DNA from 3 places in the Nocardioides sp. NPDC059952 genome. Region 1 is predicted to be linked to each of the others. Evidence: riboswitches for the same ligand, from Rfam matches in the RefSeq annotation. Region 1 holds a riboswitch; each other region holds the start of a gene.
The links. Region 1 has a riboswitch for cobalamin ahead of ACFV9G_RS29090 (ABC transporter substrate-binding protein). Riboswitches for the same ligand answer to the same signal wherever they lie in the genome.

Region 1 (8,753 bases):
TCGTTGCCGTAGACGGTGTCGACGAGCTTGATGTCGGGGTGGCTGGCAGCCAGCTCCTCCTCCATCAGCTTGATCCACTCGTTCTGGTTGGTGGCGTTGGCCGCCGCGGAGAGGATCGCGATCTCGCCCTTGTCGCCGATCTGCTCGGCGATCAGGTCGACCTGGCTCTTGGCGATGCCGGCGGCGTCGGCCTGGCTGACGAAGACGTCACGGAACTGGGGCTCGGTGTCGGAGTCCATCGTGACGACCTTGGTGCCGGCGTTGCGGGCCTCCTCGAGGGCGTCGCCGATGGCGGTCGGGTCGTTGGCCGAGACCACGAGCGCGCCGGCGCGCTGCTGGGTCGCGGTGTTGATGAAGCTGACCTGGGAGTCGGGGGTCGACTCGGTCGGGCCGACCTGCTTCCACGTGGTCCCGATCTCCTCGGCGGCCTTCTGGCCGCCGGTGTCGGAGGCATCAAAGTAGGGGTTGCCGAGGTTCTTCGGGATGAAGGTGATGCTGCTGGTGTCGCCGCCACCCTCTCCATCGCTACCGCTGTCGCTACCGCCGCCACAGGCGGACAGGGCGAGGCCGAGGGCCGCAACGATGGCGACGGCACTGCCTGCGCGTCGGAACTTGCTGGTCATGTCTCTCACTCCGATTTCTTTGAGTTCTTAGAGGATGGTTCGTCCGAGCTGTGTTGCCGGCGATAGGTGCCGACGATGCGGCCGGTCCAGCCGAGAACGCTGGCCGCGATGACTGCTGCGATGAGAAGTACGCCGGTGATGATCTGGATGAGGTTGGCGCTGGTCCCGTCGAGGCGGAGCGCGCTGCCGATCGTCCCGATCAGGACGACGCCGGCGATGACGCCGGGGATCGCACCCCGGCCACCGAAGATGGACACCCCGCCGAGCAGCACCGCCGCGATGACCTGGAGCTCCATACCGGTGGCGTTGTCGCCCCGCGCGCTGCCGTAGCGCAGCGTGAAGTAGATGCCCGCCAACCCCGAGACCAGCCCGCTGAGCGTGAACAGGATCAGCTTCGTACGGTCGACGTTGACGCCGGAGAAGCGGGCCGCGTCCTTGCTGAGACCGGCCGCGAAGATGCCGCGCCCGAAGGGGGTGAAGTGCAGGACCACGGCGAAGATCAGGATCAGGACGACCAGCGGGATCGTCATCAGCGGGATCTGGGAGTCGCCGATCCGGGCCTGGACGAGGTCTTGCCAGGAGTCGGGCCAGTCGGTGATCGCGGTGGTGCCGAGCGCTCCGACCGCGATGCCGCGGAAGAGCGCCATGGTGCCGATCGTGACGGCCAGCGACGGCAGCCCGTAGCGGGTGACGAGCACGCCGTTGAGCGCTCCCGCGACCGCGCAGGCGAGCAGGGCGAGCACCATCGCGGCGACCATCGGCAGGCCCTCGCGGTGCAGCACCCCGAACAGGACGCTGGAGAGTCCGACGACGCTGGCCACCGACAGGTCGATCTCGCCCGTGATGATGATCAGCGTCATCGGCAGCGCGATGAGCAGGATCGGCGCGATGTCGAGGACCAGGAAGTAGACCGTGATCGGGTCGGAGAAGTTGAGGATCGCGATCGAGGCGTACGTCCACACGACGACGAGCAGGGCGATGATCGCCGTGTCCCTGGTCATCAGGGTGCGCTGCCACCACGGCTTGGCGTGGGCGGCGTACGTCCTCGTCGGCGCCTTCTCAGAGGCAAGGAGGCTCATGCCGCCACCTCCGTCGAGGGGAACGAAGCGTACGGACGTGGCGGCCTGAGGCTTGTTGCCGTTCGCTGGCGCTCACTCATGATTCTTCCCTCTCTGCGAGGAGCTTGTCGTGCTGACGGCGCGCGAAGTAGCGGTCCAGGACGATCGCGCCGATGATCAGCGCGCCGACCACGGCCTGCTGCCAGAAGTCGGGGATGCCCAGGACCGGGAGCGCCCGGTTGATGGTGGTGAGGAGGTACGCCCCCAGCGCCGCCCCGAGGACGGTGCCGCTGCCACCGAAGATGGCCACACCGCCGACGACCGCGGCGCCGACCGCCTCGAGCTCGATGCCCTGGCCGACACCGGAGCTGATGGTGCCGTAGCGGGAGACGTACAGGATCCCGGCGAGGCCGGCGAGCGCACCCGAAGTGGCGAACGCCTGCAGGACCCGGCGCTTGTCGCGCAGCCCGTAGAGCGTGGCGGCGTCGGGGTCGGAGCCGATCGCGTAGAACTCGCGGCCGGCGCGCGTGGAACGCATCAGGTAGATCACGACGGCCAGCAGCGCGAACGAGATCCAGGCGAGGTTGGGGATGAACAGGAACGACCCGGTGCCGAAGTCGAGCAGCCCGGGCGGGATGTCGGAGGCGTTGATCCGGTCGCTGCCGGCCCACTCGAGCATGATCCCGCGGTAGACGTAGAGCGTGCCGAGGGTGATGACCAGCGCCGGCACCTTGGCGAAGGCGACCAGCGCCCCGTTGACCAGGCCGAGCACGGCGCCCGCGGCGACGGCGATCAGGACGACCACGATCACCGGGAGCCCGGTGTCGAGGAAGAGCCGGCCGGCGAGGTAGGCGGTGAGGCCCAGCGTCGAGCCGACGCTGAGGTCGACGTTGCGGGTGATGATCACCATCGCCTGGCCGATCGCCAGGCAGACGAGGATCGCGGGGGTCAGGGTGAGGTCGCGCCAGCCGTCCGTGCTGAACAGGAAGTTGGGGTTGACCGCAGTGGTCACCACGAGCAGGAGGATGAAGGCGATGGCGATGCCGGTCTCGCGCTGCTTGAGAAGCCAGGTCAGCCGGTTGGCTGCTCGGTGGCGTGGCTGCGGCGCGGCCGGAGCGGGCGCGTCGAGCGTGGTGGTCATGATGCCTCGCTGATGTTCAGGGTGGCGGAGTGGTGGGCCGTCGCCGCGCGCATGACGGCCTCGGGGGTCGCCTCCTCGCGGCTCAGCTCGGCCGTCTGGTGGCCCTCGCTGAGAACGATCACCCGGTCGGCCATGCCGAGCACCTCGGGGAGCTCGGAGGAGATCATCAGGATCCCGAGCCCCTCCTGGGCCAGGGACGAGAGCAGCCGGTGGACCTCGGACTTGGTGCCGACGTCGATGCCCCGGGTGGGCTCGTCGATGATCAGCACCTTCGGCCGGGTCGAGAGCCACTTGGCCAGGACGACCTTCTGCTGGTTGCCGCCCGAGAGGGTGCCGGCCAGGGTGTCGAGCGTCGCGGCCTTGACCTCGAGCCGGGCGGCCCAGTCGGCGGCCGAGCGGTTCTCGATACCGCTGCTGATCAGCCCGGTGCGAGCGAGCCGGCCACTCATCGGCAGCGTGATGTTGCGCGAGATCGGTGCGTCCAGGACGAGACCGTGCTGACGACGGTCCTCGGGGACGAACGCCAGACCCATCTCGATCGCCCGCCTCGGGTCACCCGGCGGGACCGGGCGTCCGTCGAGGACGACCTCGCCGCTCTCGTAGGGGTCGACGCCGAAGATCGCCTGCGCGACCTCGCTGCGCCCGGCACCGACGAGGCCCGCCAGGCCGACGATCTCACCTTCGCGGACGGTCAGGCTGATGTCCTGGAACAGTCCCGTGCGGGTGAGGCCCGTGACCTCGAGCAGTGGCTTGCCGACCGTGGCCTCGAGCTTGGGGTAGAGGTCGGAGACCTCGCGTCCCACGAGCCGCTGGACGATCTCGTCCTCGGTGACCTCGGAGATGGGGTCGGTGGAGATGTAGGCGCCGTCGCGCATCACGGTGATCGTGTCGCACAGCGCGAACACCTCGTCGAAGCGGTGCGAGATGAAGACGACGGCGCAGCCCTGGTCGCGCAGCGTGCGCGCCACGGTCATCAGCCGGTCGACCTCGTTGCCCGAGAGGGCAGCGGTCGGCTCGTCCATGATCAAGACCTTGGCGTCGAGCGAGAGCGCCTTGGCGATCTCGATCAGCTGCTGGTCGGCGATGGAGAGGCCTTCGGTCGGCCGGTCGGGCTCGATCGGGACGCCGAGCCGGGCGAAGAGCTCGACGACCTCGGTGCGCATCGCGGCGCGGTCGATCTTGCCCCAGCGGTTGGTCGGCTGGCGCCCCATGAAGATGTTCTCGGTGACGGAGAGGTCGGGGAAGAGGGTCGGCTCCTGGTAGATGACCGCGACCCCGGCCTGCTTGGCGTCGGCGGTGTTGCGGAAGTCGACCTGCTCCCCGGCGAGCAGGTAGTCGCCGGCGTCACGACGGTAGAGCCCGGCGACGATCTTGACCAGGGTCGACTTCCCGGCTCCGTTCTCCCCCACGAGCGCGTGGATGGATCCGGCCTCGACCCGGAGGCTTCCGGACCGGAGGGCGCGTACGGGGCCGAACGACTTGGCCACGTCCCGCAGCTCCAGTGCGGCGGGTGTGTCCGGCATGGGCAGCTCCTCGAATTGAAAGGTTTCAAGCCTGGTTTACGCTAGTGATGGCAATCACATACGTCAACACTCTGAGGCCGCTAATTTGAGCGAGATCCGGACTTTGTCATCAGACCGTGTCGGCGCCGGCCTGTCTCCAGGCGGGAATCCCACCGCGTCAGACGGCGTTCAGAGCCCTATGCACGCACTCTGGGTATGGGCACATCCGCACTCGGCATCACTCAACGGACGGCTGCGTGAGGTCGGCATGAACGCCCTCGGCGCGGACGGCTGGAGCGTCGATGAGATCGACCTCTATCGAGAAGGTTTCAATCCACTTCTGGTGGAGCGCGGCGAGGCTGACGTACGCCACCACCAGGACCGGCTGCGGGAGGCCGATCTGCTGGTCGTGCAGTTCCCGCTGTGGTGGTATTCGGTGCCGGCCATCCTCAAGGGCTGGATCGACCGCGTCTTCGAGTCGGGGTTCGCCTTCGACGTACCGGATCCGGAGACCGGCAAGCCGCTCAAGTACGGTAAGGGCGGCCTGGTCGGCAAGCGCGCGCTGACCGTCGTCACCGCCGGCGACCGGGCCGCGACCCTCGGTCCGCGTGGGATCAGCGGCGACATCGAGGACGTCCTGTGGCCCCTGCTGCACGGCACGTTCTGGTACACCGGGATGGACCCGCTGCGGCCGCACCTGATCACCGACGCCGACACCATGAACCCGCAGCTCATGGCTCGGATCGAGGCCGACCTGACCGTACGTCTCGAGGGCGTGATGAGGGAGCCGCGGATCGACTACCGGCCGATGGCCGAGGAGCACTACGACCACACGATCAGGCTCCACGACTCGGTCGCGCCCGGGGAGGACGGGCTGAGCGCCCATCGCGAGGGCTGAGGCCCCGCGCGGGCGGAGTCGCCTGCTACGGTCTTCTGGCCAGCCGCTCGGGACGTAGTCCCGGCACGGGAACCCGGTGAGAGTCCGGGACTGACGCGCAGCGGTGTGGGTGACGGACGGGACACTGTGCCACTGGGCCCTCGGGCCTGGGAAGGCGTCTCGCGCCGGTCGATCCCGAGTCCGAAGACCTGCTGGCCCTGCAGCACACCGCTGCCGGTCAGCACGGGCGACGCGCACCAGCCCGCGACCCGCTCGAGGACCGACGTGCACCCCTCCCGCACCATCCGAACTCTCACCGCGAGCACCGTTCTGGTGCTCGGCTCGACGCTGGCCGGCTGCGCCGCCGACCAGCCCTCCGGGACACAGCAGGCGGCCGCCGGCACCGCCGGCTTCCCGATCACCCTGACCAACTGCGGCCGCGAGATGACCCTCGATGCACCTCCCGAGCGTGTCGTCTCGCTCAACCAGGGCTCCACGGAGATCCTGCTCTCGCTCGGCCTGGCCGACCGTGTCGTCGGCTCCGCGACCTGGACCGACCCGGTGCTCGACTCGCTGGCCGCGGCCAACGAGGACGTGCCTCGGCTGGCCGAGAACGCGCCCTCCTACGAGCGCGTCCTGGAGACCGAGCCGGACTTCGTCACGGCCTCCTTCGCCAGCACTCTGGGCGAGGGCGGGGTGACCACACCCGAGAACCTGGAGAAGCTCGGCGTGGGCTCCTACCTCTCCCCCGCCGAGTGCCTCAAGGACAACGAGGGCGACGACGACGGCACCCGCCACGACGCCCTCGAGATCGAGACCATCCTCGGCGAGATCACCGACCTGGCGCGGATCTTCGGCGTCCCCGAGCGGGGCGAGGAGCTCGTCGCCGACCTGTCCCGGCGGCTCGAGAACGCCGAGAGCGAGGCACCGGCCGGAGACGTCAGCGCGATGTACTGGTTCGCCAACTCGGAGTCGCCCTACCTGGCCGGCTGCTGCGGCGGCCCCGGGATCATCGGGCGCACCCTCGGCGTGGAGAACGTCTTCGACGACACCACCGACGAATGGCCGCAGATCAACTGGGAGACCGTCGCCGAGCGCAACCCCGACGTCATCGTCCTCGGCGACCTGACCCGCAAGAGCCAGACCGCCGAGACCGCCCGCGCGAAGATCGACTACCTGAAGACCAACCCGGTCACGTCGCAGATGGAGGCGGTGAAGAACGACCGCTTCGTGACTCTCTCCGGCGCCGAGCTCAACCCGTCGATCCGCACCGTCTACGCCGTCGAGAACGTCGCCGAGCAGCTCGCCGACCTCGGCCTATGAGACTGCGTACGCCGGGCTCCGATCAGCCGAAGCGTCACCCCGGTCGGCCGACTTGGCACGGCGATGACGTCTCGGCCGACGTACGTGACATCTCGACCGACGCGGGCGACGTCTCGGCCGACGGACGTGACGCCTCGGCGATCGGGGTCACCGGCGTCCTGCTGGTCGCGCCCTTGGTGGTGCTGGCCTCGGTCGCGGGGGCGATCACCGTCGGGCCATCCGACCTGAGCGTCACCGACGTCTACCGGGTCGTGGCTGACCGGGTCGGCCTCGGCTCTTCCGGCCTCACCCTGCTCCAGCAGAGCATCGTGTGGGACCTGCGGCTGCCACGTACGCTGCTGGCGGGGATATGCGGAGCGGGACTGGCGATCTGCGGGGTGATCCTGCAGTCGCTGCTGCGCAACCCGCTCGCCGACCCGTTCGTGCTCGGCATCTCCTCAGGAGCCTCGACCGGCGCGGTCTCGATCGTCGTGCTGGGCGTCGGATCGGGCGCGATCGGGCTCTCCACCGGGGCGTTCGCGGGAGCGCTCGTCTCGTTCGCACTCGTGCTGCTGCTGGCCTCGCTCGCCGGCGGCACCACCGACCGGCTGGTCCTGGCCGGCATCGCCGCCACCCAGCTCTTCTCGGCGCTCACCTCGTTCATCGTGTTCACCGCGGCCGACGCCGAGCAGACGCGCGGGGTGCTGTTCTGGCTGCTCGGGTCGCTCTCCTCGGCGAGCTGGACCGACGTCCTGGTCTGCGGGGTGATCGTGCTCGGCGGGCTGCTCTGCTGCGTCGCGGGCGCCGGCTGGCTGGACGCGTTCGCCTTCGGCAACGACGCGGCGGCCTCCCTCGGAGTCGACGTCGGCCGGATCCGGGCGGTGCTCCTGGTGCTGACGGCGCTGATGACGGCCGTCATCGTGTCCACCTCGGGCGCGATCGGCTTCGTCGGGCTGGTGCTGCCGCACCTGGCACGCGCACTGGTCGGCCCCGGACACCGGCTGCTGCTCCCGGCGACCGCGCTGCTCGGCGCGATCTTCCTGATCTGGGTCGACACCGCGGCCCGGACCGTGATCGACCCCGAGGAGCTCCCGGTCGGGGTGGCGACCGCGCTGGTCGGGGTGCCCGCCTTCGCCCTGGTGCTGATGAGGGCCCGCCGATGAGCGAGCGTCAGCGAGCGACCCGTCAGCCTGTCATCGGGTCGCGTCCGTATTCTGGCGCTTGCGCTACGGAGGCGGCCCGATGACGGCGCTCGAGGCAGGGCGGGTCCGATGGGCTCCCCGTGGGCGCCTCGTCGTCGACGACGTCTCCCTCCAGGTCGAGGACGGCGTCACCGTCGGGCTGCTCGGGCCCAACGGTTCCGGGAAGTCCTCGCTGATCCGCATCCTGGCGGGGCTGCGGCCCGCGGACTCCGGGGACGTGCTGCTCGACGGCAGCCCGCTCGCCGGCATGTCCCGGCGCCGGCTGGCGCGACGGCTCGCGGTCGTCGAGCAGGAGCCGGCGACCAGCCAGGACCTACGGGTACGCGACGTCGTCGCGCTCGGCCGGATCCCGCACCGCCCGGCCTGGGCGCCCGACAGCGCCCACGACCGCGCCGTCATCGTGGAGGCGGCCACCCACGCCGGCATCGCCGACCGCCTCGACCAGCGCTTCTCGACCCTGTCGGGCGGCGAGCGGCAGCGTACGCAGATCGCTCGGGCGCTCGCCCAGGAGCCCGAGATCCTGCTCCTGGACGAGCCGACGAACCACCTCGACGTACGCCACCAGCTGGCCCTGCTCGCACTGGTCCGCCGGATGCCCACGACCTGCCTGGTCGCACTGCACGACCTCAACCTCGCCGCCACCTACTGCGACCAGGTCTTCGTGCTCTCCGAAGGCCGCGTCGTCGCCGGCGGGGCGCCCGCGCAGGTGCTCACCGAGGCCCTCATCGCCGAGGTCTACGGAGTCCGCGCCCGGGTGCATCACGACGAAGGCGTCGTCATCCGTTTCCTCGGCCCGGTGTGACGATCAGCCGGTCGAAGCGACTCAGTAAGGAATCCGAGCGCAGCCGTAATCGAACGGGTACCGCATCTTACGATCGCTGGCCGGGCCGAACACCCCGTCCACGTCACTTCCGGTGAAGCCGAAGCGGTTGCTCTGCAACCACGTGACGGCGTTCACCTTCAGACCCAGACCCACTGGAAGCTCGCGGCCGCGCGCGTCTCGCAGCCGCGGTACCTGATGTCGTCGTTCCATGGCCAGGTCATGGCC
Region 2 (12,099 bases), on a different contig from region 1:
GCAGTGGGGTAGCCCCATCCAGGCGGTAGCCCCATCCAGGCGTGGTGCGCGACCAGACCGGGGCACGTTCCCGCGCAGCACGGTCCCGCGTCGAGCTCGGGTGCGGTCCGGTGATCGGCACCGGGCCGGCGATCTTCGCCGGTTCGAGGGCTGGCAGTGGTTCGACGACGGTCAGTCCTACCGGGGTCAGGGAAGCGCGCACCGATCGTCTCAGCGGGCGCGGACGCATAGGGGCGAAGGACGTGTGTGGTGGGGTGGTCTTGTTCGGGTACGACCAGTTCAGGTTCGTCGAGTGAACCGGATCTGTCCGTCCGGGAGTCGCTCATACTCAGCGCCGGCGTCGTGGATGCGGCGGTGGTCGCTGGGACACAACAGGACCATGTTTCCCAGGTCTGTTCTCCCGCCTTCGGACCAGGGTTTGAGGTGGTGGGCCTCGGTCCAGGCGGCGGGGGCGTCGCAGTCTTCGGCTTGGCAACCTTGATCGCGTAGCCGCAATGCTCGGTGTTGGATCGGATGCGCCAGCCGGGCGGTACGACCCAGGTCCAATACCTCGGAGTTGGTGCCGAGGACGGCGGGGACGAGGTTGGCGTTGCAGGCCAGGCGGCGGGCCTCGGCGGCGGTGATCTGGTCACCGTCGAACCCGAGAGATGCGGTGCCGAGATCCTTGCGGAGGTCCTCGACGCTCATCGTGATGAAGACCGTGGTGGCGTGACCGCCGTGGCGGGGCAGCTGGTCGACGTCGTAGGTCTCGACCACGCGGGCGAAGGCCTGGCCGAGGAGGCGGTCGTAGGGGGCTTTTGCGGCCCTTGTCCTCGGCGGACCACTTCCGGGGCTGGGCCAGGGAGTCGAGCATGGTCCGCAGTCGGACCCCGACCGCACGAGAGACCCGGGCGTGGATGTCGACGGTGCCGTCACCGTTGTCGTGCGAGGAATAGAACGTGCGCCGTTGGGCGTGGTCCTCCTCGCGCTGCAGCGCCTTCGCCTCGGCTTCCTCGAACCGGGCTGGGTCGATCTCGGCCAGGATCCGTTTCCCGACGATCTTCAGCTCGTTGGCCGTCAACCGGGTGGCGTAGTCGACCAGGAGCTTCTCGGCGAGACTCAGGTGCTCGACGCTGGCGGCCGGGTCGGTCTCGATGGCGTCGAGCGCCTTCGTGATCACCCGGGCCTTGTCCTGGGATACCACACCCTCAGCCAGCCCGGCTGCGACCAGGTCGTACTTGGCGACCGCGGTGGCGAGTTTCACCTGGGCGCATCCGATGGTCTTGTCGACGAGGAGCTCGGTCCGCAGCCACCCGGAGGCGTCCTTGGCGCCGGTCTCCTCGGCGATATCGCCGGCCGTGGCCAGGACCCGGAGCTTTAACGCGGCCTGTTGGGCCTGGAGCTTCTCCAACCGTTCCAGCAGGTCCTTCTTCTGCCCGGTGCGCCAATACGCGGGGTCACTCGAGAGGAGGTCGTGGAGGGCAGTCTCGATGGCCTGCAGGGCGGCGTCGATCGCGTCGCCGGGGTTGGTGCCCCAGTGGTCGATGTCGCGGCCGAGACTCATCGCATACCCTCCCTTAGAGGTGTGTCGTGATGTTTCTGATTCTACGCTTCGAATGGATATCTAACCACCCATAGGTGCAGGTCAAAAGCCAGTTTCGCGGTGAGCGAACGGCATCGCTCCTGTGGATGGTAAGTGGCCCGAAGGGCCACCCGTCCACCCCCACAAGCCCCACCTCCCCAGCAGGATTCCGCTGCGCCACACCCGGGCCGCCGCCCCGATAGCCAGCCAAATATTTTCTCGACGGGCCCCGGTGTCAAGGACCGCGATAGCGGCCGGCGAAGCCGGCGGCCGCAGGCCGTCCTTTACTCCGGGGTCCGTCGAGAAGACCCTCAGAGAAAGGGTCGGCGGCCCCGACCACCCCGAGACAGAGTCCGAGACAGATGTAGACCAACCCCACGTACCTCCAAATGTGATGCCCCCAAAGCATCACTAGATTCAAATTCGGGCTTGGACAAGCATCATCGAACGTTCATAACGTGATGGTCACCACCCGCATCACCAACACCTGAAGGACGTGACTCGTGACCGAGTACAGCCCGACCGACCTGGCCGCCCAGCTCAAGAGTGGGCTCCTCTCGTTCCCGGTCACCCATTTCACCGAGGACCTCCAGTTCGACGAAGAGGGCTACCGCAAGCACCTGAGCTGGCAGGCCGAGTTCCCGGTCGCTGGCCTCTTCGCCGCAGGCGGGACGGGCGAGGGCTTCTCGCTGAACCCGGAGGAGACCGACCAGGTCGTACGCGCCGCGGTCGGCGAGGTCGCCGGAGCGGTGCCGGTGCTGGCGCCGGCGACGGGCAGCACCGCCAACGCGGTGGCGCAGGCGAAGGCGGCCGAGGCCGCGGGCGCCGACGGGATCCTGCTGATGCCGCCCTACCTCACCGAGGCGGGCCAGGCGGGTCTGGTCGAGCACGCGAGCCGGGTCTGCGAGGCGACCGGCCTCGGCGTCATCGTCTACAGCCGCGCCAACGCGGTGCTGCGCGACGAGGCCGTGGCACAGCTGGCCGAGCGCAACCCCACGCTGATCGGCTTCAAGGACGGCATCGGCAACATCGAGCAGATGACCCGCACCTACGCCCGGGTCGGCGACCGGCTCATCTACATCGGCGGCCTGCCGACGGCGGAGACGTTCGCGCTGCCGCTGCTCCAGCTCGGCGTGAGCACCTACTCCTCGGCGCTGTTCAACTTCGCGCCGCAGTGGGCGATCGAGTTCTACGATGCCGTACGCGCCCAGGACCGCGACGAGGTCTACCGTCGTCTCAACGAGTTCGTGATCCCCTACCTCGACATCCGGGACCGTACGGCCGGCTACGCCGTGTCGATCGTCAAGGCCGGTCTGGCCGCGATCGGCCGACCCGCCGGCCCGGTCCGCCCGCCGCTGACCGACCTGCGCGAGGACGAGGTCGCCGAGCTGCGCGACCTGATCGCCCGGATCTCCTGACCGGCCCGAGACCAGCAGAGACCGACCCGATAGGAAAGGGACCATGACCTACCGCTCGATCATCGCCGGAGCCGACTCCGAGCAGCCTGACGTCACCGCGGCCACCAGCGCCGCGGCGGAGGCCTTCGCCGGCTACCGCGCCACCTCCCCCGAAGCCCGGGCGGACTTCCTCGAAGCCGTCGCCGCCGAGATCGAGGGGGCCCGGGCCGAGATCGTCGAGGCCGCCGTCGCCGAGTCGCACCTGCCCGAGGGCCGGATCAGCGGCGAGGTCGGCCGCACGACCGGTCAGCTCCGGATGTTTGCCGGCGTCGTGCGACGCGGCGACCACCTGGGCGTACGCATCGACCCGGCGCTCCCGGACCGGACCCCGCTCCCGCGGGCCGACATCCGCCAGCGCCAGATCGCGCTGGGTCCGGTGGCGGTCTTCGGTGCCAGCAACTTCCCGCTCGCCTTCTCCACCGCCGGCGGCGACACCGCCTCGGCGCTGGCCGCGGGCTGCCCCGTGGTGGTCAAGGGCCACCCGGCGCACCCGCTCACCGGTTACCTGGTCGCGCAGGCCATCACCCGCGCGGTCGAGAAGGCCGGGCTGCACGCCGGCACCTTCTCCTTCCTCCTCGACACCGACTTCAAGGGCGGCATCGAGCTCGGCCAGGCCCTCGTGGTCGACCCGCGGATCAAGGCCGTCGGCTTCACCGGCTCCCGCGGCGGCGGGCTGGCGATCGCCGCGGCTGCGGCGGCCCGGCCCGAACCGATCCCGGTCTACGCCGAGATGTCCTCGATCAACCCGGTCGTCATCCTTCCCGGGGCTCTCGAGGGCGACACAGATGCGCTCGCCGCCGCCTACGTCGGCTCGCTGACCCTCGGCTCCGGCCAGTTCTGCACCAACCCCGGCCTGCTCTTCCTCCCGAAGAGCGAGGCGGGGGACGCCTTCCTGGCCGCCGCCGGCCGGGCCACCGCCGAGGCCATCGGCGCGACCATGCTGACCTCCGGCATCGCCGCCGCCTACGAGAAGGGCACCGCCGCCCTCCGCGCCACCGACGGCGTGACCGTCGTCGGCGAGGGCACCGCCGGGGAGACCGACGCCCCCGCGCCCCAGATCGTCGAGGCCGCCCGCCTCGCCGGCGTGACCGACGAGGTCTTCGGTGCCTCCGGCGTCGTCGTCCGCTTCGACTCCGTCGAGGACCTGCTGCCCAGCCTGGCCTCTCTCGAGGGCCAGCTCACCGCGACCGTCCACGCCACCGAAGCCGACAACGAGGCGGCGGCGCAGGTCGTCTCCGCGCTCGAGGTCAAGGCCGGACGGATCCTCTTCAACGGCTGGCCCACGGGCGTCGAGGTGGGCCACGCGATGGTCCACGGCGGCCCGTTCCCGGCCACCTCCGACTCCCGCACCACCTCGGTCGGCAGCCTCGCGATCGAGCGCTTCCAGCGCCCTGTCGCCTACCAGGACGTACCTGCCGCCCTCCTCCCGGAGGCCGTACGCGACGACAACCCGTGGCACCTCGCCCGCCGCGTCGACGGCGAGCTGCAGCTGCCATGAGCCTCACCACCACTGTGCCCACCATTGGGAAGGTCGAGGTCGTCCCGGTTGCGGGCCACGACTCGATGCTGCTCAACCTCAGCGGCGCACACGCGCCGTTCTTCACCCGCAACATCGCGATCCTCACCGACTCCGAGGGCCGCGAGGGCGTCGGCGAGGTCCCGGGCGGCGAGCCGATCCGCCGCACCATCGAGGAGGCTGCCGAGCTGCTCGTGGGGCAACCGGTCACCCGCTACCGCACCCTGCTGCGGCAGGTCGCGGAGCGCTTCGCCGACCGCGACGCCGGCGGTCGCGGGGCCCAGACCTTCGACCTGCGTACGACCGTCCACGCCGTCACCGCGCTGGAGTCCGCGCTCCTCGATCTCGCAGGTCAGGCCCAGGGCGTTCCGGTCGCCGAGCTGCTCGGCGACGGCCAGCAGCGCGAGAGCGTGCCGATGCTCGGCTACCTCTTCTACGTCGGTGACCCCGACAAGACCGACCTGCCCTACCTGCGGGAGCCGGACGCCGCCGACGAGTGGGACCGCGTCCGCAGGGAGGTCGCGCTGACCCCCGAGGCCGTCGTACGTCTCGCCGAGGCCGCTCAGGCCCGCTACGGCTTCGCCGACTTCAAGCTCAAGGGCGGTGTCCTCGCCGGTGAGGAGGAGGTCGCTGCGGTGACCGCGCTCCATGAGCGGTTCCCCGACGCCCGGATCACCCTCGACCCCAACGGTGGCTGGCTGCTCGCCGACGCGGTCCGGCTCCTCGAGGGCAAGGACGACGTGCTCGCGTACGCCGAGGACCCCTGCGGCGCCGAGGGCGGCTACTCGGGGCGCGAGATCATGGCCGAGTTCAAGCGCGCCACCGGGCTGCGTACCGCGACCAACATGATCGCCACCGACTGGCGCCAGATGTCCCACGCGATCCGCACCAACGCCGTCGACATCCCTCTCGCAGACCCGCACTTCTGGACCATGTCCGGCTCCGTCCGCGTCGCCCAGATGTGCCACGACTTCGGGCTGACCTGGGGTTCCCACTCCAACAACCACTTCGACGTCTCACTGGCCATGTTCACCCACGTCGGCGCCGCCGCGCCGGGGGAGATCACCGCGCTGGACACCCACTGGATCTGGCAGGACGGCCAGGGTCTGACCGAGTCTCCGCTGGAGATCCGCGACGGTGCAGTCGCGGTCCCGGACGCGCCCGGGCTCGGGATCCGGCTCGACCACGACCGGGTCGCGGCCGCGCACGAGCTCTACCTCGAGCACGGGCTCGGCGTACGTGACGACGGCGTCGCCATGCAGTACCTGGTGCCGGGGTGGACGTTCGACCCCAAGCGCCCGTGCCTGGTCCGGTGAGCGCGGAGGCAGCGCGAGTGTCGGCCCGGTGAGCGCCGAGCTCGCCTGGCTCCTGCTCGCCGGCGTCGGCGCGGGCCTGACCGGTTCGGTGGCCGGTCTGGCCTCGCTGGTCAGCTACCCCTCCCTGCTGGCCGCGGGGCTGCCGCCGGTCGTCGCCAACGTCACCAACACGGTGGCCATGTTCGGCGTCACCGGCGGCACCATCGCAGGGTCGCGGCGCGAGCTGCGCGGCCAGGGCAGAAGGATCGCCTGGCTGGCCCTGGCCTCCTTCCTCGGCGGAGCAGTCGGCGCTGCTCTTCTGCTCACCACGCCGGCCGAGGCGTTCGAGACGGTGGTGCCCTGGCTCGTCGGCGCCGGGGCGGTGCTCCTGCTGCTCCGCGACCGGATCCGGGCCTGGGCCGCGGCCCGCGCAGCCGCGCGGCCACCACGGCAGGCGTCCCCGGCAGGTGTCGAGGAGCGACGTACCCTGGCCCGCGGGTTCGGCTGGGGCGTCATCGTGTTCGTGCTCGGCATCTACGGCGGCTACTTCGGCGCCGGCGTCGGGATCATCGCGCTGGCCGTCCTCGTGCTCGAGCGCACCGAGGCCCTCGCGATCACCAACGCGGTCAAGAACGTCGCCACCGGCGTGGCCAACGGCACTGCCGCGATCGCGTACGTCTTCTTCGCTCCAGTGAGCTGGCCGGCCGCGATCGCCCTCGGAGCGGGTGCCGTGATCGGCGGCTTCCTGGGGCCGGCGATCGTCCGGGTCGCCCCCGAGCGCCCGCTGCGCTGGCTGGTCGGTCTCGCCGGCCTCGGCCTCGCCGTCCACCTGGCGACCAGCTAGGCTCCGGCCGCTGTCACGGGTCACAGGAGGACGAAGCGAACATGGGTTCGGAAGACATCTCGGTGCGCGGGCGGATCCGCGCGCTGGTCGATGACGACACCTTTCAGAAGGTGATCATCGGGGTGATCATCCTCAACGCGGTGGTCCTCGGCGTGGAGACGATGGTCCCCGAACATCTCGCCCACGAGCTGGCGCTGCTCGACAGCGTGCTCCTCGGGGTCTTCGTCGTCGAGCTGGTGCTGCGGCTGGTGGCGTACGGCCCCAGGTTCTTCCTCGACCCGTGGAACATCTTCGACACCGTGATCGTCGCGATCGCGCTGGTGCCAGCGACCGGACCGATGTCGGTGCTGCGGGCGCTGCGGATCCTGCGCGTGCTGCGCCTGGTCAACTCGGTCCCGTCCATGCGTCGCGTCGTCGACGGCCTGATCAAAGCGGTGCCGGGGATGGGCGCGGTCGCTGGGCTGCTGGGGCTGATGATGTACGTCGCGGTGGTCATCTCGACCAACCTCTACGGCTCGATCGCTCCGGAGTACTTCGGCGACCTCGGCACCAGTGCGTTCACGCTGTTCCAGACCATGACCGGGGAGGCCTGGCCCGACATCGCCCGCGAGGTGATGGCCGAGGACCCCTCCGCCTGGATCTTCTTCGTCGTCTTCATCCTGGTGATGACCTTCGCGGTCCTCAATCTCTTCCTCGCCGTGGTCGTCTCCGGCATGGAGAGCGTCGAGACCCTCGCCGAGCACGAGGAGGAGTCCGACGCCGAGATGATGGCCGTCCTCACCTCGATGCGCGAGGACCTCACCGCCGTACGCGAGGAGCTGGCCGCGACCCGGGCCGAGCTGCGGTCGGAGTCAGCTGCCCGGTGAGGTGATCTCCTGCAGGACCACGTTGCGGGGGCCGTCGGCAGTGCCCCTGACCACCCGCAGGAAGTAGGGCTGGTCGGGGTTGTGGTTGGGGTCGAAGGACCAGTTCCCGCGGGGGCTGACGATGGTGCCGACCGACCCGAGGGAGTCGGCGATCTCGTTGCGGTTGACGTCATCGGAGAGGCCGAGCGCCTTGTCGAGCGCGGCCGCGGCGTCGTAGGCCTGCACCGAGTAGACCGTCGGGGTGGCGTCGTACGCCTTGCGGTAGTCCTTCACGAAGGCGTCGTTCATCAGCGAGTCCATCGTGTCGCTGTAGTGCAGCGCGGTCCGCACGCCGGATGCCGCGCCGCCCAGCGCGGACAGCACGTCGCCCTCGGTGAGGAACCCCGGGCCGTAGAGCCGGATTCGCTTGGCCAGACCCGACTCGCGGTACTGCGTCACGAACGCCTCCGCCTCCTTCCCGGCATAGGCGGCGAAGATCGCGTCCGCGCCCGACTCCTCCACCTTGTCGAAGAGCCCCGACCACTCCTCGGTCACCCCCGCCGGGGTGTAGCTCTGACCCGCCACGGTGCTGCCGGACGCCTCGAGGGCGATCATGAAGCTGTCGGAGAACTCATGACCGGTTGCGTCGTCGGAGCCGATGACGTACGCCGAGCCCCGGTCGGTTCCCTGGGCGACCGCCTTCCCGAGCGCGCTGCCCAGGTCCGTGTTGGTCGAGGACGTACGCCACAGGTAGTCGGACCCGTCGGCGAACCCGTCGGCACCGGCGCCGGTCACGATCAGCGGCGTCTCGCTGTTGATCGCCACGTCCTTGGCCGCCAGCGCCGTCTCCGAGCTCACCACCCCGACGACCGCCTGGACCTCGTCGTCCTGGATCAGCCTGGTCACCGCGGCGACGCCGATCTCGGTCCGGTCGCCCTCGTCGGCCTCGACGACGTCGATCAGCCGGCCGCCGAGCTTCCCGCCGTGCTGATCGAGGTAGAGGTCGAAGCCCCGGGACATGTCGGTGCCGATCGACTTGTGGACGCCGGAGGTCGGCACCACCAGACCGATCGAGACCGTCGACTCCGAGGTCGTGGCGCAGGCCGTCAGGCTGAGTGCGAGCGCCGAGATGGGCGCGAGAACGAGCAGCTGCCGATGAACCGAGCCTGTCACGGGGGACTCCATCTGTGGGGTGGCGCCGGGAGGTTCCGAGTAGGCGAACCCTGGCACAACCGGCGGCCGGAGGGCGAGCAATTCGGTGCCGTGTCCGCAAGTGGGTAGTCTCGCCCTGCCAGTCGTACTCCATGCCTGATGGGGTCAGGGAACCCGGTGAAAGTCCGGGACTGACGCGCAGCGGTGAGGATGACGGGCGGGGCACGCACTCCTTCCGAGGAGGGCAGTCACTGGAGCCTGGCTCCGGGAAGGCGCTCCGCTCCGATCGATTCCGAGTCCGAAGACCTGCTGGCTCTGGCGGCATCCGCCGCCAGGTCACCACGTGCCCCGCGCAAGGGCACATGACGCAGAGCAGGTGTCCTGATGTCGCGAGTCCGAACCGACCGGTGCCCCGGAGTCGGTCGTCCGTGGGCGGCCGAGGACGGCCTGCTGGTGCGGCTGCGCCTGATCGGCGGGTCCGTCTCCTCCGCCGCGCTGCTCTCGCTGATCTCCGTGGCGGAGACCTACGGCGACGGACGAATCCATCTCACCGGCCGCGCCAACCTGCAGGTGCGCGGCCTGCCCTCCGTCGACGGCGCGCTCCCGGGTGAGGTACTCACCGCCCTGAAGGCGACCGGTCTGGTGCCGGCGCAGACCCATGAGCTCGTACGCAACGTGATGGTCTCCCCGCAGACCGGGCTCGCCGGCGGACGGGCCGACCTGCGCGGCGTCGCGGCGTCGCTGGACCGGCTGCTGTGCGCCTCGCCCCGTCTGGCCGCGCTGCCGGGGCGGTTCCTCTTCGTGCTCGACGACGGCCGCGGCGACCTGGTCTCGCGGGAGTGCGACCTGGGCGTGGTGGCGCTCTCCGCGGCTGAGGGTCAGCTCCGGGTCGGTGGCTCGTGGGGGCCGGTCGTGCCGCTCGCCGAGGCCGCCTACCGGTTGGTCTCGCTCGCTGCCCGCTTCCTGGACGTACGCGGCGAGGGGCCGTCCGCGCCCTGGCATGTCGCCGAGCTCGACGCACCGATGGTCGAGCCGGTCGCGGCCGACGCCCGGGTGCCGGCGCCGGCCACGGAGCTCGGCTTCGGTGAGGTGCCCGGCGGCGAGCACGTCGGCTTTGCCGAGGGGACGCTGGACCGGGCGGCGGTCACGGCGCTGGCCGAGCGGGCGCCATCGCTCGTGGTGACGCCGTGGCGCGGCGTACTCGTGCCCTCACCGCAGGTCCGTCCGACCCGGCGCTACGACTACATCGACCAGGGTCCGGCGATCTACGTCGACTCCTTCGCGACCATCCGGCGCGAGGCCGACCTCTCCGCGGTCCCGGCCGACGCCGAGCGGCTCGCGGTGCGGATGATCCACGGCAGCGGGCAGGTCGACCTCGCCGCCGATCTGGACATCCACCCCGGCCTGGTGAAAGCCGCGCGGGGTGCCTTGGAGGCCGGGGCGCCGATCCTGTGCGACGCGACGATGGTCGCGACCGGGGTCACGCGCAGCCGGCTCCCGCGCGAGAACGAGGTGCTCTGCATGCTCGGTGACGACCGGGTCCCGGAGCTGGCCCGGATGTGGAGGACGACCCGCACCGCCGCCGCGCTGTCCCTGTGGGAGCCCTACCTCGAGGGTGCGGTGGTCGCCATCGGCAACGCCCCGACGGCGCTCTTCCATCTGCTCGAGATGATCCTCGACGGCGGCCCGCGGCCGGCCGCGATCGTCGGCTGTCCGGTCGGCTTCATCGGCGCGGCCGAGTCCAAGGAGGCGCTCGCCTCGTTCGCCGCCGATCACGGGATCGACATCCCCTTCGTCACCGTCCGGGGTCGCCGTGGCGGCTCCGCGATGACCTCCTCCGCCCTCAACGCACTCGCCCAGGAGCAGGAATGAGCACTCCGATCCGTGGGAGCTTCACCGTCGTCGGGATCGGCCCGGGCGACCCCGAGCTGATCACCCTCAAGGCCGCCCGGATCGTCGGCGCGGCATCCGTGGTCGCCTACCACGCCGGGGTGCGCAAGCAGTCCCACGCCCGCCGGATCGCGTCGTCCCTGATCCCAGCGGAGGCGATCGAGGAGGAGCTGCGCTACCCGGTCACCACCGGGACCACCTCGCACCCGGGCGGCTATGTCGGGGCGATGGCCGAGTTCTACGAGTCCTGCGCGGTCCGGCTCTCCGCTCACCTCGACGCCGGCCGCGACGTCGTCCTGCTCGCCGAGGGCGACCCGCTCTTCTACGGCTCCTCGATGTATCTCCACGACCGGTTCAAGGAGATCTACCAGACCTCTGTGGTCCCCGGGATCCCTGCCTTCGCAGCCGCCACCGCCGCGGTCTCCACCCCGCTGGTGCGCCAGACCGACGTGCTCACGGTCCTGCCGGGAACGCTGCCCGAGCCCGAGCTCGCCCGTCGACTGGCCGACACCGAGGCGGCGATCATCATGAAGCTCGGCCGGACCTTCCCCGCGGTTCGTTCCGCGCTCGCGGCTGCCGGGCGGCTCGAGGGTGCCTGGTACGTCGAGCGTGCCTCGCAGCCCGAGGAGCGCTGGCTTCCGGTGGCCGACGTCGACCCGTCCTCCGTGCCGTACTTCTCCCTCATCGTGGTGCCGGGAGACACGGCTCCCGCACCTGCCGCGGCGCGGCTGCGGCAAGAGCTACCCGCGGTCGAGCCTGTCGAGGCGGCGCGCGGGGGCGTCTCGACGGGCTCGACCGGCGGGGAGGTCCTGGTCGTCGGGCTCGGGCCGGGCCCCGACGGCTGGCTGACCCCCGAGGCCAGCTCGGCGCTGGCCGAGGTCGGCCATGTCGTCGGCTACGCGCCGTACGTCAACCGGGTGCCGCAACGCGAAGGCCTGCGGCGGCATGCGTCGGGCAACACCGTCGAGGTCGACCGGGCCCGGCACGCGCTGGACCTGGCGGTCGCGGGGGAGCGGGTCGCCGTGGTCTCTGGCGGTGACGCCGGTGTCTTCGGGATGGCGTCAGCCGTGTTCGAGGCTGCCGAGGATCCGGCCTACGCCGGCGTACGCGTCCGGGTGCTGCCCGGGGTCAGCGCCGTCCAGGCGGTGGCCGCGCGGGCGGGCGCCCCGGTCGGGGCCGACTTCGCGGTGATGTCCCTCTCCGACCGGCTCAAGCCGTGGTCCGTCGTCGAGGACCGGCTGCGCGCGGTCGCGGCCGCCGACCTCGTGCTGGCCATCTACAACCCGGCCTCGCGCTCGCGCACCGAGCAGATCGGGCTGGCTCGCGACGTACTCCTCGAGCAGCGCAAGCCGGACACCGTGGTCGTAGTCGGGCGCGACGTCGGGCGGGCCGAGGAGTCGCTGACCGTGACCACTCTCGGCGAGCTGGATCCGGCCTCGATCGACATGAAGTGCCTGGTCATCGTAGGCGCGAGCTCGACCCGGGTCACCGAGGCCGGGCAGGTCTGGACGCCGAGGTACGTGCGGTGACCGGCCAGCA
Region 3 (8,134 bases), on a different contig from region 1:
CCGTGTTGGTCTCGACACGCCTCCGCCTAGCGGCTCCGGCGGCTCGACCAGCGGGGGGAGCGGCTCGACCAGCGGGGGGAGCGGCTCGACCAGCGGGGGAAGCGGCTCGACCAGCGGAGAAAGCGGGGTTGCTGATCCGCTGCGGCACCACGGGGACGTCGAGGTTCGCGATGGGCTGCTCGACTTCGCGGTGAACGTCTACCCGGGCGAGCGGCCGGGGTGGCTGGACCAGGCGCTCCACGAGTCGCTGGCGTCGACCGCCTATCCCGACGAGGAGCCGGCGCGCGCGGCGCTGGCGAAGCACCACGGGCGCGACCGCGACGAGGTCCTTCCGACGGCGGGGGCGGCGGAGGCGTTCACGCTGGTCGCGCGAGCCAGGACGTGGCGGAAACCGGTCGTCGTCCACCCGCAGTTCACCGAGCCCCACGCGGCGCTGGAGCAGGCGGGCCACCGAGTCACCGAGGTGCGCCTCCGCCACGAGGACGGGTTCACCCTCGACCCGGCCGCGGTGCCCGAGGACGCGGACCTGGTCGTCGTCGGCAACCCGACCAACCCCACCGGCGTACTCCATCCCGCCGAGATCCTCCGCGCCCTCCTCCGACCCGGTCGGCTGGTCGTGGTCGACGAGGCCTTCATGGACGCGGTCCCCGGCGAGCCCGAGACGCTCACCGGCGAGCACGCCGAGGGCCTGCTGGTGATCCGCAGCCTCACCAAGCACTGGTCGATCCCGGGGGTCCGCGCGGGCTACGTCGTCGGCGACGCCACCGCGATCAGCGACCTGGAGGCGGTACGCACCCCGTGGTCGGTCTCGGCCACCGCCGCCGCCGCGATGCTCGCCTGCGCGACCGAGCGGGCGAGCGCCGAGGCCCGCGAGCGCGCCGAGCGGATCACAGCCTGGCGCAGCCACCTCGAGGCCGGCCTGCGTGACCAGGAGATCGAGTACGTCGCCTCGACCGCCTCCTTCGTCCTGGCCCGCCCTGGCGCCGGGGTCCGTGAGGCCCTGCGCGAGCGGGGCATCGCCGTACGCCGCGCCGACACCTTCCCCGGGCTCGGCCCGGACTGGGTGCGGATCGCGGTGCGCCCGCAGGAGCCGACCGACCAGCTCCTGGCCGCCCTGCGGAAGACCAGGGGAGCAGGGTGAGCCCGCGGGCGATCGGGATCCTCGCCGGCTTCGCGCTCGACCGCCTGCTGGGCGACCCACGGCGCTACCACCCGGTCGCCGGGTTCGGCATGGTCGCGATGCGGGCCGAACAGACGTGGTACGCCGACGACCGGGCCCGCGGCGTGCTCCACACCGCGACCCTGGTCGGCGGAGCGGTCGCCCTCGGCGCCGCCGCGGAGCGGCTCGCTCCCGGCCGGGCCGGGAAGACCCTGGTGACCGCGGCAGCCACCTGGGCGGTCCTGGGCGGCCGCTCGCTGGAGCGCGAGGCCCTCGCCGTCCACGAACATCTCGACCGCGGTGACCTCCCCGCCGCGCGGCAGCGGCTGACCCACCTCGTCGGCCGCGACACCGACGAGCTCGACGCCTCCGAGGTCTCCCGGGCCGTCGTCGAGAGCGTCGCCGAGAACACCTCCGACGCGGTGGTCGCGCCCCTGGTGTGGGGTGCCGTCGCGGGCGTACCCGGCCTGCTCGGCTACCGAGCCGCCAACACCCTGGACGCGATGGTCGGGCACCACAACGACCGCTACGAGCACTTCGGCTGGGCCAGCGCCCGCCTCGACGACCTGCTCAACCTGCCCGGCTCCCGGCTCTCCGGCCTGCTCACCCTGGCCGCCGCGCCCTCGCGCGCGAAGCAGGCGTGGACGGCCTGGCGCCGCGACGCCGCGCAGCACCCGAGCCCGAACGCCGGCGTCGTCGAGGCGTCCTTCGCCGGCGCCCTCGACATCCGTCTCGGCGGTACGAACCGCTATTACGGCAACCGGATCGAGCACCGCGCGGTGATGGGCGACGGCCGCGACGCCGCCCCCGCCGACGTCGTCAGTGCCACCACGCTGGCCCGCAGGGTCGGCATCGGCGCGGCCCTGGTCGCGGCGGCGTACGCCGTCATCGTTCAGCGCCCGTGACGGAAGGCCCGCGCCAGGACCGCGGGCGGAGCAACGGCGATGCCCGGCCCGCCGGCGCGGGTCCACTCGGCCAGGGCGTCAGCGACCCGGGTCGACCCGGCCCGGGCGACCCAGACCGGCCGCGCCCCGCGCTGCCGGCCCTCGGGTGAGGGGCCGACGACCACGACATCGGCGCGCTCACACGGGCCGAGGCAGTCGGCGACGCGTACCGTCGCCGACTCCCCGGCCGCCGCGTTCAGCGTCGTGAGCACGGCCGCGTGGTCCACCCCGGGCGACTTCCGCTCGGACCCGCAGCAGCAACCGCGGCATACGGTCAGCGTCGGCCGCCCGAGGGCCGGGTCGCTCATCCTTCGCAGGCCTCGCAGTCCGGGCCGTTCTCGATCGCACAGACCGCGGCGTCGCTCCAGTCGTCCCAGGTCAGGTCGTCGATGGCGTCGGTGGCCTCGGTGGTCGGGTTCTCGTTCATGCTCATGCCTCTCCGTCGAACTGGGTCAGTTGGTGCGGTTCTGCTTGCTGGCCTGGATCCCGGCCCGCGAGCGCAGGTAGTACAGGCTCTTGATGTTCGGGTCGAGCAGCGCGAGCTTGTGGATCTTGCTGATGTATTGAGGTGTCGCGTCGGCCTGGAAGAACAGGTTCAGCGACTGCGACTGATCGATGTAGGCCTGGCGGTCCGAGGCCCGGGCGAGCAGGATCTCCTGGTCGATCTCGTAGCCGGTCTTGAAGACGTCCTTCTCGTGCTCGTCGAGCCAGGTGACGTGCTGCACGGAACCGCCGTTGTCGATGATGTCGGAGATGTGCTCCTGGTCGTAGACGCCGCGCTCCTTCATCACCTCGACGAGGTTCTGGTTGGCTCGCGGCATCTCACCGGCCGAGGTGGTCTGGTTCCAGACGTTGGCGACGTACGGCTCGATGCCCTGGCTGGTGCCGCCGACGATCACCGCGGTGCTCATCGTCGGCGCGATCGCCATCAGGTGGGAGTTGCGTCGCCCGACGCACCACTCCGGGATGCCCGCGGCCGCGCCCATCCACCGCGACGCGGCGTCGGCACGCGCGGAGATGTGCTCGAAGATGTCCTTGTTGAGCGCCGCCGCCTTGTCGGACTCGAACGGCACCCGCTGATTCTGCAGGTAGTCGTGGTAGCCCATCACGCCGAGCCCCAGGCTGCGGGCCTTCTCGGTGTAGCGCACGGCCCGCTCCAGACCACGGATCGTGCGGGCCTTGCGCAGGAACGCCTCGGCGACCGCGTCCAGGAAGACGGTCGCGACGTACGCCGTGTCCTGGTCCTTCCACTCGTCATAGGTCGAGAGGTTCAGTGAGGAGAGCACGCAGGTGTAGGAGTGGTCCTCGTCGGAGAAGAGGGTGATCTCCGAGCACAGGTTGGAGGCCTTGTTCTCCAGCCCGTTGGCCTTGTAGGACTCGGTCTGGGCCGCGTTGACGGTGTCGACCTTCCAGATGTAGCCCTTGCCGAGCACCACCCGGATCTTCAGCACCCGCTGGTAGCGCTCGAGCGCGTCCTTGTCGCCGGCCAGCATCCGGTCGATGAACGCCTGGCTGAAGATCCAGCCGATGTTCTTGTTGGCCGGCTCGCGGAAGATCAGGTCGGCGAGCTCGTAGAAGTCCGGGTGGTCCACCGGCAGGTAGCCCGCCCAGGAGCCGCGCCGGGTGGCGCCCTGGCTGATCTGGTTGGTCATCTCCACGAAGTTGCAGAAGACCGGGACCACGCCGTTGGCCTTGCCGTTGTCTGAGAACTTCGCGCCCCGGGGCCGGACGTCGCCGAGGTACGCCGAGGTGCCGAACCCGTTCTGCGACAGGATCGCGGCCTCCTTGAGGGTCTCGTAGAAGCCCCACACCGAGTCCTCCACGTAGGAGCCCTCGCACGAGACCGGCAGGCCGCGGTCGGTGCCCAGGTTGGAGAGCACCGGCGTCGACGGCGAGAGCCAGCCGTTCCAGATCGCCTCGAAGAACGGCTCCTGCCAGGAGACGCCGTCCTCGCGGGGGTACATCTCGTCGGCGAGGTCGCCGGCGGTGGCCGCGATGGTCTCGTAGCGCTCCCGGACGCTCTGGTCGGCCACGGTGTACTTGGCCTTGAACATCGCGTAGCCCGCGGTGGTCATGAAGGCGGGCACGGTGCCCGAAGCCTGCAGCGCCTTGCGCTCGGCAGAGAGTGCTTCCCAGCTGTTGTCACTCATCAGGCTGTTACTCATTAGAAGCTGAACTCCGTCTCGCCGATGTTGCGGTTGTATTCGTTGCCGGTGACCTGGAAGAAGTCGTGGAACTGGGTGCCGTTGATGCCGCTGTAGAACCACTCGGCGATCGGGTTGTCCTCGACCCTGAACAGCGGCTCCATCCGCATGTTCTCCAGCGTCATGTCGACCCGGGACTTCACGAAGGCCTCCAGGTCGGCCTGGTCGATGCCGGTGATGGGCCCGTGGGCGAAGAGCATCTCGACGATCCGGGCCTCGTGGGCGTAGAGGTGCTCGGCGACGCCGCGGACGCGCTCGAACAGGTCGGAGCGCTCGGCCTCGAACTTGTCGGCCGGGACGGTGGCGGCGTACTCGTCCAGGGTGGTGTTGAACAGCCAGGCGCCGCCGGTGGCGTGCAGGTTCTCGTCGCGGGCGGAGAAGTTGATGCCGCTGATCACGTTCTGCAGCAGGTTCTTCCCGCCGGACTGGAAGTGCTTGAGGAAGGCGAAGTTGGAGTAGAGGACGCAGTTCTCCATCAGCGTGAAGACGCTCAGCGCGTAGAGCAGGTCCTCGTCGGCGATCGCGTCCCACACGAAGGCGATCCGCTCGGCCAGCACCGGGTCGTTCTTGTAGGAGTCGTAGAACTCCTCGGTGTCGATCATCAGGGTCTTGTTGAGCTTGGCGTAGAACGGCGCGTGCATGTTCAGCTCGGCGAACGAGAAGGCGTTGGTCATCATCTGGACCTCAGGCCGCGGGAAGGAGTGGAAGAGCCGGTCGCCCCACACCTCGCCGCCGAGGATCAGCTCGTAGATGGTGAACAGCTTCAGCGTCGTCTTGACCGCGGCCTGCTCGGCGTCGGTCATGTTGACCAGGAAGTCCTGCTTGTCGTTCTCGACCGGGATCTCCTCGGCCGTCCAGAAGATGCTCCGCTGCTTCTTGGCCAGGTCCTCGGCCATCGGATAGTCGAAGACGTACGCCGACTTCTCCGTGCGGATCGGTAGACCCTCGGTGTCGATCAAGCCCCATGCCCCCTTGTTCAGGCGAGCCCCGCGGCCCGCTGGATGTCTCGTGCATCCGTGCCGGGGCAGGAGAGGACGGCGTCGTACGCGCTCGATCCCCTGACCTTCCCTCGAGGTCGCGGACCCCACCATGAGGTGGGCACTGGCAGGTCTTCGGACTCGTGGGCGTCATCGTGCTCGGTCCTAGTGGCCGTCGCTTCCCAGGGGCATGGCTTGCTCCCAGTGCTTCGTGACGGCGGTCGTTCCCACTCACCGCTGCGGGGCAGTCCCGGACTCACACCGGGTTCCCTCTTGCCTCTCCCGCCCCGTCGCCGAGGAAGGAGAACCAGCTGCGAGGACCACTATATGCGGGAATTACACCAATGCAACTTCCTAGATCTTGTGCTTCGCCGTGTCGTCGGAAACATCCCCGGCACCGGTTCGACGACCCGTGCTAGCCTCGGCGCCGAGTCGAACGCATCCTGACGGATGCCAGGGAACTCCGGTGTGAATCCGGGACTGGCGCGCAGCGGTGAGGGCGACGGCGATGCTGAGAAGCCACTGGGGACGAGTCCCTGGGAAGGCGGCCTCGCCGGGTGAACCCGAGTCCGAAAACCTGTCGGCTCAGATGTACGTCACGGCCCTCGCGACCAGGGTCCAGAGGACCTGAGAGGCCGACCGCCGTGGAAGACCGTGCCCGTGATCGCGCCCGTGCTCGTGCCGGGAGGCGACGCGTCCCGTTCCTACCGCTGGTGGCCGGGTTGCTGCTCGCCTCGGCGCTGAGCGTGGTGGCGTCCCTGGCGTTCGGCTCCGAGCACATCCCGCTGACCGAGGTCGTCGCCACGGTCACCGACCGGCTCGAGGGGGAGGCCACCGGGAGATGGGACGTGATCGTGTGGGAGCTGCGGCTGCCGCGCGCGCTGATGGCGCTCGTCGTGGGCGCCGGGCTGGCCGTCGCCGGCGCCGGCATGCAGACCCTGGTACGCAACCCGCTGGCCGACCCGTTCCTGCTCGGCATCAGCTCCGGTGCAGCCGTGGGGGCGACGGCGGCGATCACCACCGGCGCCCTGGTCGGCTTCGGGATCTACGCGGTCTCGACCGGTGCCCTGCTCGGGGCGATCGGGGCAGCGCTGCTGGTCTGGCTGGTGGCGACCGCGCAGGGCGGACTGACCCCGATCCGGCTGGTGCTCTCCGGGGTGGTGCTCTCCTCGGGGCTCTCCGCGATCGCCTCCTTCCTGGTCTTCGCCAGCGACGACCCGCGGGCCGCGAACTCGGTGATGTTCTGGATGCTCGGCAGCGTCGGCGGCGCCAGCTGGGAGAAGCTGTGGGTGCCTGCGGTCGTCGGTCTCGTGCTTGCCGCCGGGATGCTGGCGCTGCACCGGTGGCTGGACGCGCTCGCCGCCGGGCCGGAGACCGCGGCAGCGCTCGGCGTCAACGTCGCGGCGCTGCGCGGCACCCTGTTCGTCGGCCTCTCGGTGCTGGTCGGGGTGCTGGTCGCGGTGAGCGGCGGGATCGGGTTCGTCGGCCTGATCGTGCCGCACGCCGCCAGGCTGCTCGTCGGGGCCCGGCACCGGGTGGTGCTCCCGGTCGCGGCGCTGGGCGGCGGGCTCTTCCTGCTGTGGGTCGACGTGCTCGCGCGGATGGTGGCCCGACCGCAGGAGATCCCGCTGGGGGTGGTCACCGGCGTCGTCGGTGCACCGCTCTTCCTGCTGCTGATGGGCCGGAGCCGCTACCGGTTCGGCGGTGCTCGATGAGTGGGCGCGGCGGCGCGGGGCCGGTGCTGCGGCTGCGCGGGGTCGGGGCCCGTTTGGGCGAGCGTGAGGTGCTGCGCGATGTCGACCTCGACGTACCTGCGGGGACCAGCCTCGGGATCGTGGGCGTGAACGGGGTGGGGAAGTCGACGCTGCTGCGCATCCTGGCCGGCGTACTGCGGCCGAGCACGGGGCAGGCCCAGCTCGCCGACGACTCCGGTCGGCTCCAGGAGATCTCCCGGATCGGCTCGCGCGAACGCGCCCGCCGGCTTGCGTACGTCCCCCAGGAGGAGGTCGCCTCGGCCGAGCTGCTCGTCGGCGAGATGGTGGCGCTGGGCCGGGTGCCGCGCACCCGGCCGTGGTCGCGAGGCGGACGGCAGGAGCGCGAGATCGTCCGGGCCGCGCTCGATGCCGTCGGCCTGGCCGACCGTATCGACGACCCCTGCGACCGCCTCTCCGGCGGCGAGCGGCGCCGGGCGGTGCTCGCCCGCGGCCTCGCCCAGGAGAGCCCGGTGATGCTCCTGGACGAGCCCACGAACCATCTCGACGTCGCCTGGCAGCTGCGGCTGCTGCGGACGGTCGCCGACCGGGCCGAGACCCTGGTCGCGACGATCCACGACCTCGACCTGGCGCTGCGTTCCTTCGACCAGCTGGCGGTTCTCGGCCGGCCGCGGGGCAGCGATCCCGACAGCGGCCCGGCGACCGTCGTCGCCCACGGGCCGCCGGCCGAGGTGCTCGACACCATCCGCGTCGATCTCCACTTCGGCGTCGGCTCCGTCCAGGTGCCCCACCCGCACCTGGACCAGCCCCATCTGCTCATCCACCCCCGGAAGGACCACTCGGCATGACCTCTCTCCCGACCATCCCCGTACGTCGCGGCGGCCTCGCCTGCCTGGCCGCGCTGGCACTCGGCTCGACGATCCTCACCTCCTGCGGTGCGGCGGAGAAGACCAGCGTCGGCACCGCGGCCCAGGAGAACGACGGCGCGATCACCGTCGAGAACTGTGGCGAGAAGGTGACCGTCGACGAGCCGGTCACCGAGCTCTACGCGTACGACGGCGGGATCATCTCCATCGCCCTGGCCGTCGGTGCCCGGGAGAACCTCGTCGCGGTCACCGGCATCGCCCGGGACCAGGAG

Region 2: it holds a riboswitch for cobalamin, as region 1 does, so the genes downstream of both, ACFV9G_RS21355 (nitrite reductase) here and ACFV9G_RS29090 (ABC transporter substrate-binding protein) in region 1, are expected to answer to the same signal.
Region 3: it holds a riboswitch for cobalamin, as region 1 does, so the genes downstream of both, ACFV9G_RS24330 (FecCD family ABC transporter permease) here and ACFV9G_RS29090 (ABC transporter substrate-binding protein) in region 1, are expected to answer to the same signal.

Annotation. Positions count from the first base shown of each region.
Region 1 covers NZ_JBHWLY010000121.1:508-9,260, reverse strand. Annotated here, with positions in the region: gene rhaS (rhamnose ABC transporter substrate-binding protein) at 1-623, opposite strand, end outside; gene ACFV9G_RS29110 (ABC transporter permease) at 629-1,702, opposite strand; gene ACFV9G_RS29105 (ABC transporter permease) at 1,779-2,822, opposite strand; gene ACFV9G_RS29100 (sugar ABC transporter ATP-binding protein) at 2,819-4,345, opposite strand; gene ACFV9G_RS29095 (NAD(P)H-dependent oxidoreductase) at 4,524-5,222, shown strand; cobalamin riboswitch at 5,246-5,433, shown strand; gene ACFV9G_RS29090 (ABC transporter substrate-binding protein) at 5,487-6,524, shown strand; gene ACFV9G_RS29085 (FecCD family ABC transporter permease) at 6,521-7,666, shown strand; gene ACFV9G_RS29080 (ABC transporter ATP-binding protein) at 7,746-8,507, shown strand; gene ACFV9G_RS29075 (peptidoglycan-binding protein) at 8,666-8,753, opposite strand, start outside.
Region 2 covers NZ_JBHWLY010000054.1:7,089-19,187, reverse strand. Annotated here, with positions in the region: gene ACFV9G_RS21395 (HNH endonuclease) at 280-687, opposite strand; gene ACFV9G_RS21390 (DUF222 domain-containing protein) at 629-1,543, opposite strand; gene kdgD (5-dehydro-4-deoxyglucarate dehydratase) at 2,065-2,979, shown strand; gene ACFV9G_RS21380 (aldehyde dehydrogenase (NADP(+))) at 3,023-4,516, shown strand; gene ACFV9G_RS21375 (enolase C-terminal domain-like protein) at 4,513-5,850, shown strand; gene ACFV9G_RS21370 (sulfite exporter TauE/SafE family protein) at 5,879-6,673, shown strand; gene ACFV9G_RS21365 (ion transporter) at 6,715-7,539, shown strand; gene ACFV9G_RS21360 (ABC transporter substrate-binding protein) at 7,525-8,691, opposite strand; cobalamin riboswitch at 8,794-8,999, shown strand; partial or broken gene ACFV9G_RS21355 (nitrite reductase) at 9,055-9,243, shown strand; gene ACFV9G_RS21350 (precorrin-8X methylmutase) at 9,874-10,542, shown strand; gene cobJ (precorrin-3B C(17)-methyltransferase) at 10,539-12,089, shown strand; gene cobM (precorrin-4 C(11)-methyltransferase) at 12,086-12,099, shown strand, end outside.
Region 3 covers NZ_JBHWLY010000072.1:29-8,162, forward strand. Annotated here, with positions in the region: partial or broken gene cobC (Rv2231c family pyridoxal phosphate-dependent protein CobC) at 1-1,141, shown strand, start outside; gene ACFV9G_RS24305 (cobalamin biosynthesis protein) at 1,138-2,064, shown strand; gene ACFV9G_RS24310 ((2Fe-2S) ferredoxin domain-containing protein) at 2,052-2,411, opposite strand; gene ACFV9G_RS24315 (hypothetical protein) at 2,408-2,536, opposite strand; gene ACFV9G_RS24320 (ribonucleotide reductase N-terminal alpha domain-containing protein) at 2,556-4,253, opposite strand; gene ACFV9G_RS24325 (ribonucleotide-diphosphate reductase subunit beta) at 4,268-5,266, opposite strand; cobalamin riboswitch at 5,393-5,611, opposite strand; cobalamin riboswitch at 5,696-5,884, shown strand; gene ACFV9G_RS24330 (FecCD family ABC transporter permease) at 5,995-6,999, shown strand; gene ACFV9G_RS24335 (ABC transporter ATP-binding protein) at 6,996-7,844, shown strand; gene ACFV9G_RS24340 (ABC transporter substrate-binding protein) at 7,841-8,134, shown strand, end outside.